2 regions of the Methylobacillus sp. DLP286 genome follow, and region 2 is predicted to be linked to the other one. Evidence: riboswitches for the same ligand, from Rfam matches in the RefSeq annotation. Region 2 holds a riboswitch; the other holds the start of a gene.
The links. Region 2 has a riboswitch for cobalamin ahead of ACWXTG_RS11480 (TonB-dependent receptor). Riboswitches for the same ligand answer to the same signal wherever they lie in the genome.
Positions count from the first base shown of each region.

Region 1 (6,039 bases), 1.0 Mb from region 2:
GATGCCGTTGGTGGCGTTGGCGATCTGGCTGGAGGTCTCGGAAGGCATCAGCGCGGTCAGGGTGGAATTGCGCAAGCCGTGCGCGACGATGTCCTTGCGCAGTTGCTCCCAGTCCAGTTGCAATGCTTCCTGGCACACCGCATCGAGGTCCTTCTTGTAGGTGTCGATGGGCAGCAGGCCTTGCGAATAAGTGGTTTCATTGAACGCGCCGCAAGGGCCGAACTCGCGCGCGAGCTGCACCGAGGCCTTCAACAGGTAGTACTGGATCGCCTCGAAGGTGCGGTGGGTCAGCCCCAGCGCCGCATCGTCGGTGTAGCCGGTGCCGTTCTTGGCGAGGTAATAGGCGTAGTTGATCACGCCCACGCCCAGCGAGCGGCGCTTGTCGGTAGCGTTGAGCGCGGCCTTGACCGGGTAATCCTGGTATTCGAGCAAGGCGTCCAATGCACGCACGACGAGATCGGCCAGCCCTTCCAGTTCGTCGAGGCTTTCAAGCGCGCCGAGGTTGAACGCGGACAAGGTGCACAATGCGATCTCGCCGTTCTCGTCGTTGATATCCTCGAGCGGGTGCGTCGGCAGCGCAATTTCCATGCACAGGTTGGATTGGCGCACCGGGGCCAGCTTGGGGTTAAACGGGCTGTGGGTATTGCAATGGTCGACGTTCTGGATATAGATGCGGCCCGTGCCCGCCCGTTCCTGCATCAGGAGCGAGAATAGGTCCACTGCCGGCAGCGTGCGCTTGCGGAGGCTGTCGTCCGCCTCGTATTGCGTATACAGGCGCTCGAACTCGTCCTGGTCGGCGAAGAAGGCGTCATAGAGGCCGGGCACGTCGTGCGGCGAGAACAGCGTGATGTCGCCGCCCTTGATCAGGCGCTGGTACAGCAGGCGGTTGATCTGCACGCCGTAGTCTAGGTGGCGCACGCGGTTTTCCTCGACGCCGCGGTTGTTCTTGAGCACCAGCAGCGATTCGACTTCCAGGTGCCACAAGGGATAGAACAAGGTCGCCGCACCGCCGCGCACGCCGCCCTGCGAGCAGGACTTCACCGCCGCCTGGAACAACTTGTAGAACGGCAGGCAGCCGGTATGCTGCGCCTCGCCGCCGCGGATCTCGCTGCCCAGCGCGCGGATGCGGCCCGCGTTGACGCCAATGCCCGCGCGTTGCGAGACGTATTTCACGATCGCGCTGGTGGTGGCGTTGATGCTGTCCAGGCTGTCGTCGCACTCGATCAACACGCAGGAGCTGAACTGGCGCGTCGGCGTGCGCACGCCGGACATGATGGGCGTAGGCAGGGAAATCTTGAAAGTGGACACCGCATCGTAGAAACGCTTGATGTATTCCAGGCGCGCCTTGCCCTCGTACTTGGCGAACAGGCTCATCGCCACCAGGATATAGAGGAACTGCGGGCTTTCGTAGATTTTCTTGGTCACCCGGTTCTGCACCAGGTATTTGCCTTCCAGCTGCTTCACGGCGGCGTAGGAGAAATTCATGTCGCGCCAGTGGTCGATATGGTCGTTGAGCTCGTTGAACTCTTCACGGCTATAGTCGGCGAGGAGATGCTGGTCGTACTTGCCCATCTCGGTGAGCTTGGTGACGTGGTCGAACAAGTGCGGCGGCTCGAACTGGCCGTAGGCAATCTTGCGTAGGTGGAAAATCGACAGGCGCGCCGCCAGGTACTGGTAATCCGGCGTATCCTCGGAGATTAAGTCCGCGGCGGACTTGATGATGGTTTCATGGATGACGTCGGTACGAATCCCGTCGTAGAACTGGATATGCGATTTCAGCTCGACCTGCGATACCGATACGTTGTCCAGTCCCTGCGCCGCCCAATCGATCACGCGATGGATCTTGTCCAGGTTGATCGGTTCCCGGCGACCATCCCGCTTGGTGGCATTCATGGATTCATACTTTGTCATCTAAGGCTCCCTGTCAGGAAGCAAGGCATCCTCATGACCACGCATCGATTGCCGAGGCAACCGAGCAACAATCACAAAGCAGCATGACGGGCAAGGCGCCGACGCATCAGCGCAATACCCTATCCGGCCGAGGACACCCCGCCTCAAACGTTATGAAAATGATCTACGGCAGGTTTCCTGGCTCCCAGGTCCACATGACCGGCCTGTCTTCCCGGGCCTCACACTTTCAGGCCCAGTGACCCTTGTTGGCATGCCACTCACTGGTTACAGTTGCGGGGGCAGCTGCGGCTTGGCAAGGCACCGCCCTGCGACCGCATTCCCTTTTTCCGACTCAATCGAACAACCGTCGAACACCGTAGATGGGATGGACTATAGCGCAATAAAATGTGCTTGTGTACACTCAAAAACACTAGATATTGTTTTTTTGAGATATATGCAGGATTTTTAAGGGGAATTTTTTTGCGAATTTTTTACTCGGATTTTGGTCATTCATGGACACGGCCACCATGCCACAATCCCCTATCATGAAACGCAAGTTCCGCCAAGCCAGATAATGAAACCAGCCCTGAATCCAGAACCAAGCCGCGACGATATCGATGCAACGCCGGGATGGTTGTTGCTGGAGTTCGGCGCCAGCTGGTGCGGCTTTTGCCAGGCGGCGCAGCCTTCGCTCAGCGCGGCATTACGGCAATTCCCCGCCCTGCGTCACGAACGCATCGAGGACGGCAGAGGCAGGCGGCTGGGCCGCAGCTTCAAGGTGAAGTTATGGCCTACCTTGATCCTGTTGCGGGGTGGGACGGAAGTCGGGCGCGTGGTGCGCCCGGAAAGCCGGGAAGACATCTCGGCGCTGCTACAGGCGCACTTGCCTTCATCCTAACAATCCAGCGCTACACCCTTTTCAAGCCACCGGTTTACGGGCTACCAGGACAGTCAGATTGTCATCGGCCTTCACGCAACAAGCGTGACGCAACCGCACAGCGGCGTCGGAGACCAGCAAATCTTCGGCAATACTGGCCTCGCCTTCATTCAGGCCGCGCGCCAGCGCGACCACCTCGGCAATCTTTTCATCGGCAAAGGCCAGGCAGGACCTGGTTGCCGCATCCATCGCCTGCTCATGCGCCAGCGTCGCCGGCACATGCAGCAAGGAACAGCTGGGGGCTACCCAAAGCCTGTCGCCGAGCTTATGCGCCAATGGCTGCAACAGACCGAGGCTCTGCCTCAGGTCATTGCGCAAAATGCCACGGCCGTCCACGATGCCGGCGGACAATATCCAATGCCCAGGCAAGGCATTGAGCCATGGCGCCAATTGCTCAGGCGCACTGACCAGGTCGAGATGAATGCCGTCCACTGGCAAATGCGTGACAAAGCCTTGATAGCGGGCGACATTGCCGAAATAGGTGCCGAGCAATATCGCCGGCCGCTGCGTGCGGAACCAGGCATATGCGCGTTCGAAAGCGCCCAGCCATGCATCATCCAGGTCCAAGGCTAGAATGGGCTCTTCAAGCTGCAGGCAGGCAATCTTGCGGTGGTACAGCTCCTTCAGCAAATGCGCATACTGTTCCGCCAGCCTATCCAGCAGCTGCAAACGGTCGCAGCCATCCGCGCCGCTCAAATACAGCAGGCTGACAGGCCCCAGCAACGCCGCCTTGACCGGCATGGAACGCGCCTGCGCTTCGTCGAGCTGGCTCAGGAATTCATGGGCGTTGATCGTGAAGCTGGTATCCGCATCGAGCTCCGGCACGATATAGTGGTAGTCGGTATCGAACCACCTGGCGGTTTTCATGGCCGGTTGGACGGCATTGCCGCGCGCCAGCGCAAAATAGTCATGTTCGGATAAAACGCCCTGAAAGCCAAATCTTCTGGGAATCGCGCCGAACATCACCGCATGGTCGAGCACGTGGTCGTAAAATGAGAAATCCCCTGCGGTGATGAAGTCCAGCCGCTTTTGCTTGCTCCAATGCCGCTCCCGCAGACCCTTGCCTATTTCCTGCAATCCCGCCGCAGTCAGGTCGCCCTTCCAGAACGCCTCCAGGGCGTATTTGAGCGCACGTTTTTCACCGATGCGCGGATACCCGAGAATATGTGCGCTTGCCATACCCAATGCCTTGCTTGAATTTTTAACGAAACCGCGAATTTTCCGGCAGGCAAGCAATTTAAAAAAGCGAAAGTTTTTTTGGTAAAATTGAATTCATTTCATATCTATCCAAGCTTCTTATGCTGGAAATCCGCCACCTGAAATCCTTGATCGCGATTGCCGACACTGGAAAACTGGCCCATGCCGCAGAGCGGGTCTTCCTCACGCAATCCGCGCTCTCGCACCAGATCCGCGTGTTGGAGAAACATTACGACACCACCCTGTTCCAGCGCACCGCGCACGGCATCCGCTTCACGCCCGCCGGGGAACGGTTGCTGGCATTGGCAAAGGAAATGCTGGAGGCACAGGAAAAGGCCGAGCGCGACCTGATCCGCCTCAAGAGCGACCAATCGGGGGAGTTGAGGATCGTGCTGGAGTGCCACACCTGCTTCGACTGGCTCACCCCGGTAATGGACGCCTTCCGCCGCGCCTGGCCGGAAGTCGAGCTGGATTTGGTGGCCGGTTTCCATAGCGATCCCTGGCACTTGCTGCACGACGGCAAGGCCGATCTCGTGATCGGCAGCCTGCCGGAGAAACAGCGCGAACTCGGCGCGATTCCGCTATTCAAGTTCGAGATCATGGGGGTGTTGCCGCCCGAGCACGAGCTGCGCAACAAGCCGCGCCTGATGGCGGAAGACTTCGCGGGACAAACCCTGATCACCTACCCCGTGCCGGAAGAGCGCATCGACGTCATCCGCCAGGTGCTCAAACCTGCCAATATCGAATTCAGCCGCCGCACCAGCGAGCTCACCATCGCCATCATGCAATTGGTCGCCAGCCGCCGCGGCATTGCCGCCCTGCCCAACTGGGGCATACAGAGCTACGTGGAGCATGAGTACGTGATTGCGAAGCCCATCGGCCGCAAGGGGCTGTGGTCCGAGCTGCATGCGCTCGGCATGCCGGACGTCATGGCAAGGCCCTACACGCACGACCTTGCACGCATCATCCGCGATACCTGCGCGGAAAGGCTGAACGACATCAGGCTGCTTTGAACCTTCCGCTTGCCGGCCGCGCCTCAGCCGGACAATGCGTTCAAGCCTGCATCGCAATCTTGGCCAGCTCGAAACCGAGCCACATCACCGCCAGCCCGACGACGATGCTTGCAACGACGTACGCGGCAGCAATGCCGATATGGCCTTCGCGCAGCAATACCATGGTTTCCAGCCCGAAGGCGGAAAACGTGGTAAACCCGCCCACCAACCCGGTAAAAAGCAGGACGCGCATATCGGCTGAAATGAATCCCTCCCTCGAGGCAAGCCCGGCCAGGATTCCAATGATGAGGCAGCCGATGATATTGACAGTGAAAGTGGGGAACGGGAACCGCCAATCCAGGCTGTAGCGCAAAACCAAGCCTGAAAGCTTGAAGCGTGCAACTGAGCCGATTGCGCCCCCCAAGGCCACGAGCATTAGCTGATTCATCACATACCTTTCAAAAAGCGAGTTTGGAAAATTGGAGCAGGAATTATATCGGCCGGCAAGCCTGACCAGGCGGCGGCACGGAAGGCGGCCTGGGCCTGCTGCAGGACAGGGTCGAGCGATCCTGCCTCAGCTACCCGGCAGGAAAGGCCCGTAGACCGTATAACGGCAGGGCCGTTGGCGGCCTGCCGTTCCCGGCTCAATCCTGGGAAATCTCGACCCGCTGGCCTTGCGCGGCGGATTGCATCGCCGCCACGATCGCCTTTGCATTGCCACGCGCATCCGCTAGGCTGAGGAACGGCGGCTTGCCGTTGAGCACGCAATCGCTGAAATGCTCGATTTCGAGGATGAAATGGCTGCTCGCGGGCAGGCGCTCTTCCCAGAAGCGGCCATCCTCGGTCCACCAGGTGATCACCGGCACGTCGCCCGCCTGCTGCCAGACGGTGTGACATTTCAGGCCGCCCTTGCTGCCGGTCACCTGGTATTCGGAGCGGCGCGAGCATTCGAAGCCGATATCGAACTGCCCTTGCCTGCCTTCGCCGAAATCGAATACGCCGCTGGTGGCGATGTCCGCCCCG
Region 1 covers NZ_CM153145.1:426,317-432,355, reverse strand. The annotation lists gene nrdA (class 1a ribonucleoside-diphosphate reductase subunit alpha) at 1-1,911, opposite strand, end outside; cobalamin riboswitch at 2,062-2,274, opposite strand; gene ACWXTG_RS02045 (thioredoxin family protein) at 2,465-2,788, shown strand; gene ACWXTG_RS02040 (hypothetical protein) at 2,810-4,006, opposite strand; gene ACWXTG_RS02035 (LysR family transcriptional regulator) at 4,126-5,037, shown strand; gene crcB (fluoride efflux transporter CrcB) at 5,078-5,464, opposite strand; gene ACWXTG_RS02025 (Gfo/Idh/MocA family protein) at 5,661-6,039, opposite strand, start outside.
Region 1: it holds a riboswitch for cobalamin, as region 2 does, so the genes downstream of both, nrdA (class 1a ribonucleoside-diphosphate reductase subunit alpha) here and ACWXTG_RS11480 (TonB-dependent receptor) in region 2, are expected to answer to the same signal.

Region 2 (6,039 bases):
CGCCGGCAATGCCGGCAACGGCCCGTACGGCGGTTTTCCTGCCCAGTGCCGCGATTCTTGCTCGCTCAGCTTCTTGCCCGAGAACATATCGAACGGCTTCATCGACAGCCAGCCGCTGAACAGCCATGTCAGGCACAGCACCCCTGCGAGCAGGCCGGAAACATGGTGCCACTTGGCCCAGCCGCGATATGGCGTCATGCGGCCTCCCTTGTAGCGGCGACGCAGGCGCAGGCGGTCTATTCCCAGCCAGATGCCCATCAGGCTCATCGCCGTGGCGGGGAACGACAGCCACATGACGACCTGACGCCAAACCTGGGTATAATCGAAGCGGAGCGGAGTGAAATATATCCAGTGGATGACGGAGCCCAGCCAGTTCCAGGCGCGCTCGCTACGCGAGGTATCCAGCACGACTTCCGCCGTGTGGCTGGACAAATACAGCACATTCCCGTTGCTGAAAGTCACGCGATGCAAAGGCCGGTGGGCATGGAGAGAGGACGAGATCGACCATTGGTCGCGCTCGATCAATTCTGTATTGATGATGGATGCGCCAGGCAGGAATGCCTGGGCAGATATGCGGACGTCATGGGGCGTGACGCTCAGCTTCTCGCCGCTGTCTGCCCAGACGGAATGCCAAGTGTTCTGGTATAAGGCATGGTAAAGCGGCCGCCCATTATGCATGGCAAGCCGGAGCTTGTCCGGCTCACCGCCTAGCATGACCCCCACCTGGGCCGGCGCTATGCGCACCAAGCCAGGTGCAACCGCCTCCAGGCGGGGAATCCGTTCTTCCTGCATGAGCTTGGGGTAGGCCACGAACAGCATGACCACCCCGGAAATGAACCAGAGCAGCACCAGCACCCCAAGCGCTATCCCCAGCCAGCGATGCCAGAGGTGGAGGTTGCGCATGGTGAAGAGTTTCATGGTGCTGTACGTACTCAGGAGCCTAGTAACGGAATTCCGCAGTCAGTTCGAGCTGGCGCGGTGCGCCGATGATTTGCTGGGTACTGCCGTAGGCCAATGCTGCATAGAATTTGTCAGTCAGGTTGCGGATATTGGCGCGTAGCGTCATTTGCTTGTTGACATGCCAGGCCGCGCTTGCGTCATACACGGTATAGCCCGCAAGGGTAATCTCATTGGCATTGTTTGCATAGCGTTTGCCTACATAACGCGCACCTATGCCAGCTTCCCATTCAGATGCCTGATAATAGAGCCAAGCATTTGCCACTTTTTCTGGGACATTGGTTGGGGTATTGCCTGCGCGTGAAATGCCGGTGCTACCTTCTCTCAACTCATCATATCTCGCATTCAATAATGCAGCATTGAAATCCAGACGCCAGTGTTCAACAGGGTACAACGTGGTGGAGAATTCAATTCCTCGCGAGGATTGTTGACCGCCTTGCACGGAAATGGAAGGGGTAACGGGGTCTTGGGTAATGATATTGTCCTTGGCGATATGGTAGGCAGCCAAAGACCACTCTCCCTTGAGGTTCTGCAATGCTTGTTTGATACCAATTTCGGCCTGACGTGAACGTGTCAGGTCGAATTCGCCATTGGCAAGGTTGAGTCCCAATAGGTTTGTGATCGGATCGGTTCCTCGACTGGTTTGGGCGTAGAGCGAAGTATCTGCAGTCAAGTCGAATACTGCTCCGACTCTCCAGGTTTCAGGAGTGAATTGTTTGTCACTATCTGCTGCGCCACGATAGTCGCGCCGTTCAGTATCAATGTAATCGCGGCGTATTCCGGCAACCAATTTGAGGCGGTCGGTTGCATTCCACGCATTTTCAAGGAAGAAAGCCTGTTGCTTGAGATCTGCATCGTAATTGCGCAAAACTGAAGTCGTGCTGAGGAAAGTGCCGGTATATCCAGCTACAGGAATGACGTCAGTTGCGCTATTGCCGGAGTTGCTTGCATGCCGGAAATCGGTTTTTGAGATTTCCCATCCTGCAGAAAAACGGTTCAAATGACCCCATAATGTGTCTTCGTGAATGATTTCCAGGCGATTGCCAATTTGCTTCTGGGTGTGAGTGATGGCGAGAAAAGTACCCCTGCGTACTGTGCCGGCTACGGGATTCAAGGTATAACTTTCCGCATTTTGCCATTCGCGGTCAGATTTGAACCAATAAGTTTCATTACGTAGTTTCAGGCGCTCTGAAATTTCCCATTCAATCTTGGCACGTGCGCGCGTGTCCTCAAAATCCATTTTGTTATCGGCTACGTTGTAGTTCTTGCTACGAAGAGAATGCGTGATTTTTCCATAGCGCAGAGGAGACCCATAGTTTGCGGTAGGGGAATCTTCTGCATGATCCAGAGTAAAGCCAATTCTGAGGTTGTCCGTAGGTGTGAACAGCAATGAAGTCATGAGTTTTTTGCTGTCGTAATCACCACGGCTGATATAGCCGTCGCCACCTAATACGGACGCATCAATACGGAATGCGCCGATTTCGCCAATGGCACCAGTGCCGCCCAATGCTGCACGATAAGCGCCATAGGAGCCAGCACCAACGAGCGCTTCAATGGATGCTTCACGGCTTGCCTGTTTACGGACGCTATTGACAATGCCACCTGCCGCACCATCGCCAAACAATACGGAGGCCGGGCCGCGCAAGACTTCGATGCGTTCATAGCCCCATGTATCCGAGGGGTAGGTCAGTGTCCCAGCTCCAGTCATTAAGCGTACACCGTCTTCTGCCTGCGCAACGGAGTTGTTGCCAGTGAAACCGCGAGACGAGAAGGATTGACCGTTGCCAGGCGTGCTGATATCCGTAATGCCAGTAGTCCGGGTCACTGCCTCACGCAATGTGATATCGCCGCGCTGGCGAATAGTTTGCGCATCCAGACTTTCTACGCTGGCTGGTGTTTCCTGAGCAGACAGGCCAAGACGGCTGCCGGTGACGGTTTTCTTTTTCAGGTTAAGTCCGGGCTTGTCTTGTGTTGCCTTGACTTGTACTTCTTCCAAGGTAGCATCTTCCGCCAGCGCCCCGCTGGAGAATATGGCCATTAAGGCTGTTGCCAGGATGTAGTTGCTATTTTTCATTATTGCTCCCAAATTGATGGTTCAGCATGACAAACTGTCATGTGTAAATCAGCCATATGGTCGGAGCAGGGAGAGAAATGCATGCAAAGCAGCCGCAACGGCAATTCGACTTGAGGCCGCGGATGGCAACCCAAATCTGCAATTCATCAATAATGTCGAATGAAAATGGTGAACATTCGCCGATTCCAGGCACCCCGCCTTTGCTCGAACAACATAGCTGACTTGCGGCAGGTCTCCTGACTCTCGGGTCATCGTCTTGTTTGTAGCCTTCCCAGATTATTATCCAGTGGCAAGAGTGGCAAACAGACTCACCGATTACAGTTGCGGGGGCAGTTCCGGATTACGATCGTCGTGTCTTCACCGGATTCCCTATTATTCTCCCTGACTGTGGCAGGGAGAAACCGTAAGCCCAGAAATGTTAATTTCTATTCGTTGTTAAATCAATCAATGTTAGCTCCCGGAAAGAGAAGGAAAAGTTGGCGTTTTTTCATCCGGATACCAGAATTTCGCATGACAAGCTTCGCATGCCTGTTGGATATGCTCCCCGGCACGCATGAGGTCGTCCGGGTCTTTCTTGTCAATGGCAATAATGGCCTCATACACCGCAGTGTGAAGCAGGTGCGCACTTGCAATGAAGGCTGCCCGATCCTTAGCGATCGCCTGTTCGATGTGTTCCGCACCCAGCTCTACGGGATGGGTGGATGTTTCCGCACCTTCATGGGCTACTTTTCTGCCGGTGATCAAGAGCAGGTTGGCGGCTTCTGCCAGGGTAATGGCGTGCTGGTGCACTTCGGCCCATTCCTCGTCGGTCTTGGGGCTGTGTTCTTCCACGCCTTTATCGGTAATGATGATGGAAACGGAATTCCACACATGGTCGGCATTGGGGTCGATGATCGACAGCATGATTTCCTGCAAGGAGGCGCCAGGTTTGAATGCTGCTGCTTCCTCCTTCGCGTCAGGCTTGTTGCAGCCGGCCAGATTAAGCCCTAGTGCAATAAGCAATCCAATATGCAGCAGGAAATGGAAGGGCTTTTTCACCATTAGACAAAGCCTATGAAGCGGCCTGCAAATGCCACGCCAAACCATAAGACGAGAGTCAACACAGCAGTGAATCCACCCAGCCATGGATTCGGCTTCTCGAGCCGGGTGACGATGCGATAAAGCGTAAACTGGAAGAACAATGCAGCAAGGATCAGGTATAGCTTGATCCAGAATACGGGATTGTCATGATAGTGCAAGGCCGCGGGGATGAAGATCAGCAAGCCTGAAAAGAGCAACAGGCCCAAGCCCAGCCAGATCAGCCGGTTGCTTTCCCGAGCGAGTTTAGGCAATGGTTGTTGATAAAGGCCGAAGCGAAACAGCCGCAAGCTGACGAGCACAATCGGCGCCAGCAATAGGATAATGCCCGCAATATGAATGATCTGGGCCACGGCCCACAGCATGCGGTCCTGTTTTCCGATGAAAACACCGATGCTGCTGTTCTGAATGGCGTTGAATAGTTCGAGACTGGTCATGATGGCTGCCGTTGGAATCCGGTTAATAGCTAAGGTAAGGAATCAGGCGGCCGGTAATGACGACCAGGCTCCACAGGATGAGCGATGCCCAGGCGCCAAACTTGACCCCGGCCGGAATGGCGGATGCACCATGACCCCAGTCATGCGCATGACGGCCCCATTTGAACTCGAACCATGCGGCATTCAGCCCCGCCAAGGCGATGAATGACAATTTCCACAAGAAGACTGGCAGCACGATGAGCTTGGGCGCCGCGGCTGCAAACAGCAGGGCGCCGGTCGTCATGGTCACGGCAAAGCCGCCGAGCAGCCAAGGCCGCAATTGCTGGAGTATTTGCGGGATCGGCACATTACGGAACAAAACGCCGACAAGGCGCAAATCGATGAAAAAAAGCAGCCCTACGGAAAGCGCAAGTCCAATCAGGTGTACGCCTTCGACAATAGGGAAGGCAAAAAGCGATTCACGCAGGGAAGTCCCGATTTCGGAATCGTAAAGCAGTTCTGCAAAGGTTAAGACTGACATTGTCGCCTTTTAAATATTACATCGTGTTTCCCAGGCGGGATGGCACGATCGTTGAACAAGCGCTTCATGTGCGTATGTAGCGCAATGGCCTATTGGTTGGCAGCGGCCCCCATGCCGAATGCGGCATTATTTTCCGCACAAATACGCTCATCGCTTTCCACGATGATTTCCTTGCCCTTATGCTTGGCATGGCGCGTCTCGAAATGCCAGCCGTTGGGTTCGTCCCTCTCGGTCCATTTGCGCGCCGGGATGGTGACGGTAAATGGGCGGGTATAGACAGTGGGATCAGTGAAAACGGCTTCATAGTTGTAGCGGTTGCCGTCAGGACTGAAGATGAAGCGTTCCTGGATATGGCCGTTTTCACTGATGAATTCGCCGGTACGCCCGAACAAGGCCTTGCCGTTGTGGTTCTTGACGTCCACCACCAAGGTATTGCCTTCCCAGTGCCCTCGGGAATCCCCATTCCAGAGCTTGATGTTGTCGGGCAGGTGGGGTTTGTTGTCCAGGTGGATCAAGCGGGTGCCGGATCCGAAATAGAACAATACATAACCCGGGTATTGGCGGATTTCGTAGCCATGCCAATAAAAAGACTTCGGGATGCCGCCCGGCGCGCATCTGGCAAGGGGCTCCACCCATTGTTGCTCTACCGGGTCATGGAAATGCGCCTGGAATTCCTTTACCTTTTCCAGGGCCCAGGGCTGGAAAGGCACTTCCCCGTTGGCGGGATCGCTCACCCTGCTGGGAGCGCGCTGGTCGCGAGGCGTTTTCGGCTGCCGGCCAGAGCCGGGAATACCGCCTTGCGGGTCGGTGAAGTTATTATGGTTGGCGATGGTATTCGACCAAAATCCCTGTACATTCGGCTGGCCGTCCGGGAGGACCGGACCGGTCCATTTGCCGGAGGCGATCTTGGGGAATGAGCTTTCCTGGTCTATACCGCTATTGTTTTGGCGGGGAGCCGGCGTCGGTTCGCTTTT
Region 2 covers NZ_CM153145.1:2,414,425-2,420,463, forward strand. The annotation lists gene ACWXTG_RS11475 (PepSY domain-containing protein) at 1-918, opposite strand, end outside; gene ACWXTG_RS11480 (TonB-dependent receptor) at 941-3,031, opposite strand; cobalamin riboswitch at 3,241-3,452, opposite strand; gene ACWXTG_RS11485 (hypothetical protein) at 3,482-4,072, opposite strand; gene ACWXTG_RS11490 (DUF6644 family protein) at 4,072-4,545, opposite strand; gene ACWXTG_RS11495 (DUF6644 family protein) at 4,568-5,065, opposite strand; gene ACWXTG_RS11500 (hypothetical protein) at 5,155-6,039, opposite strand, start outside.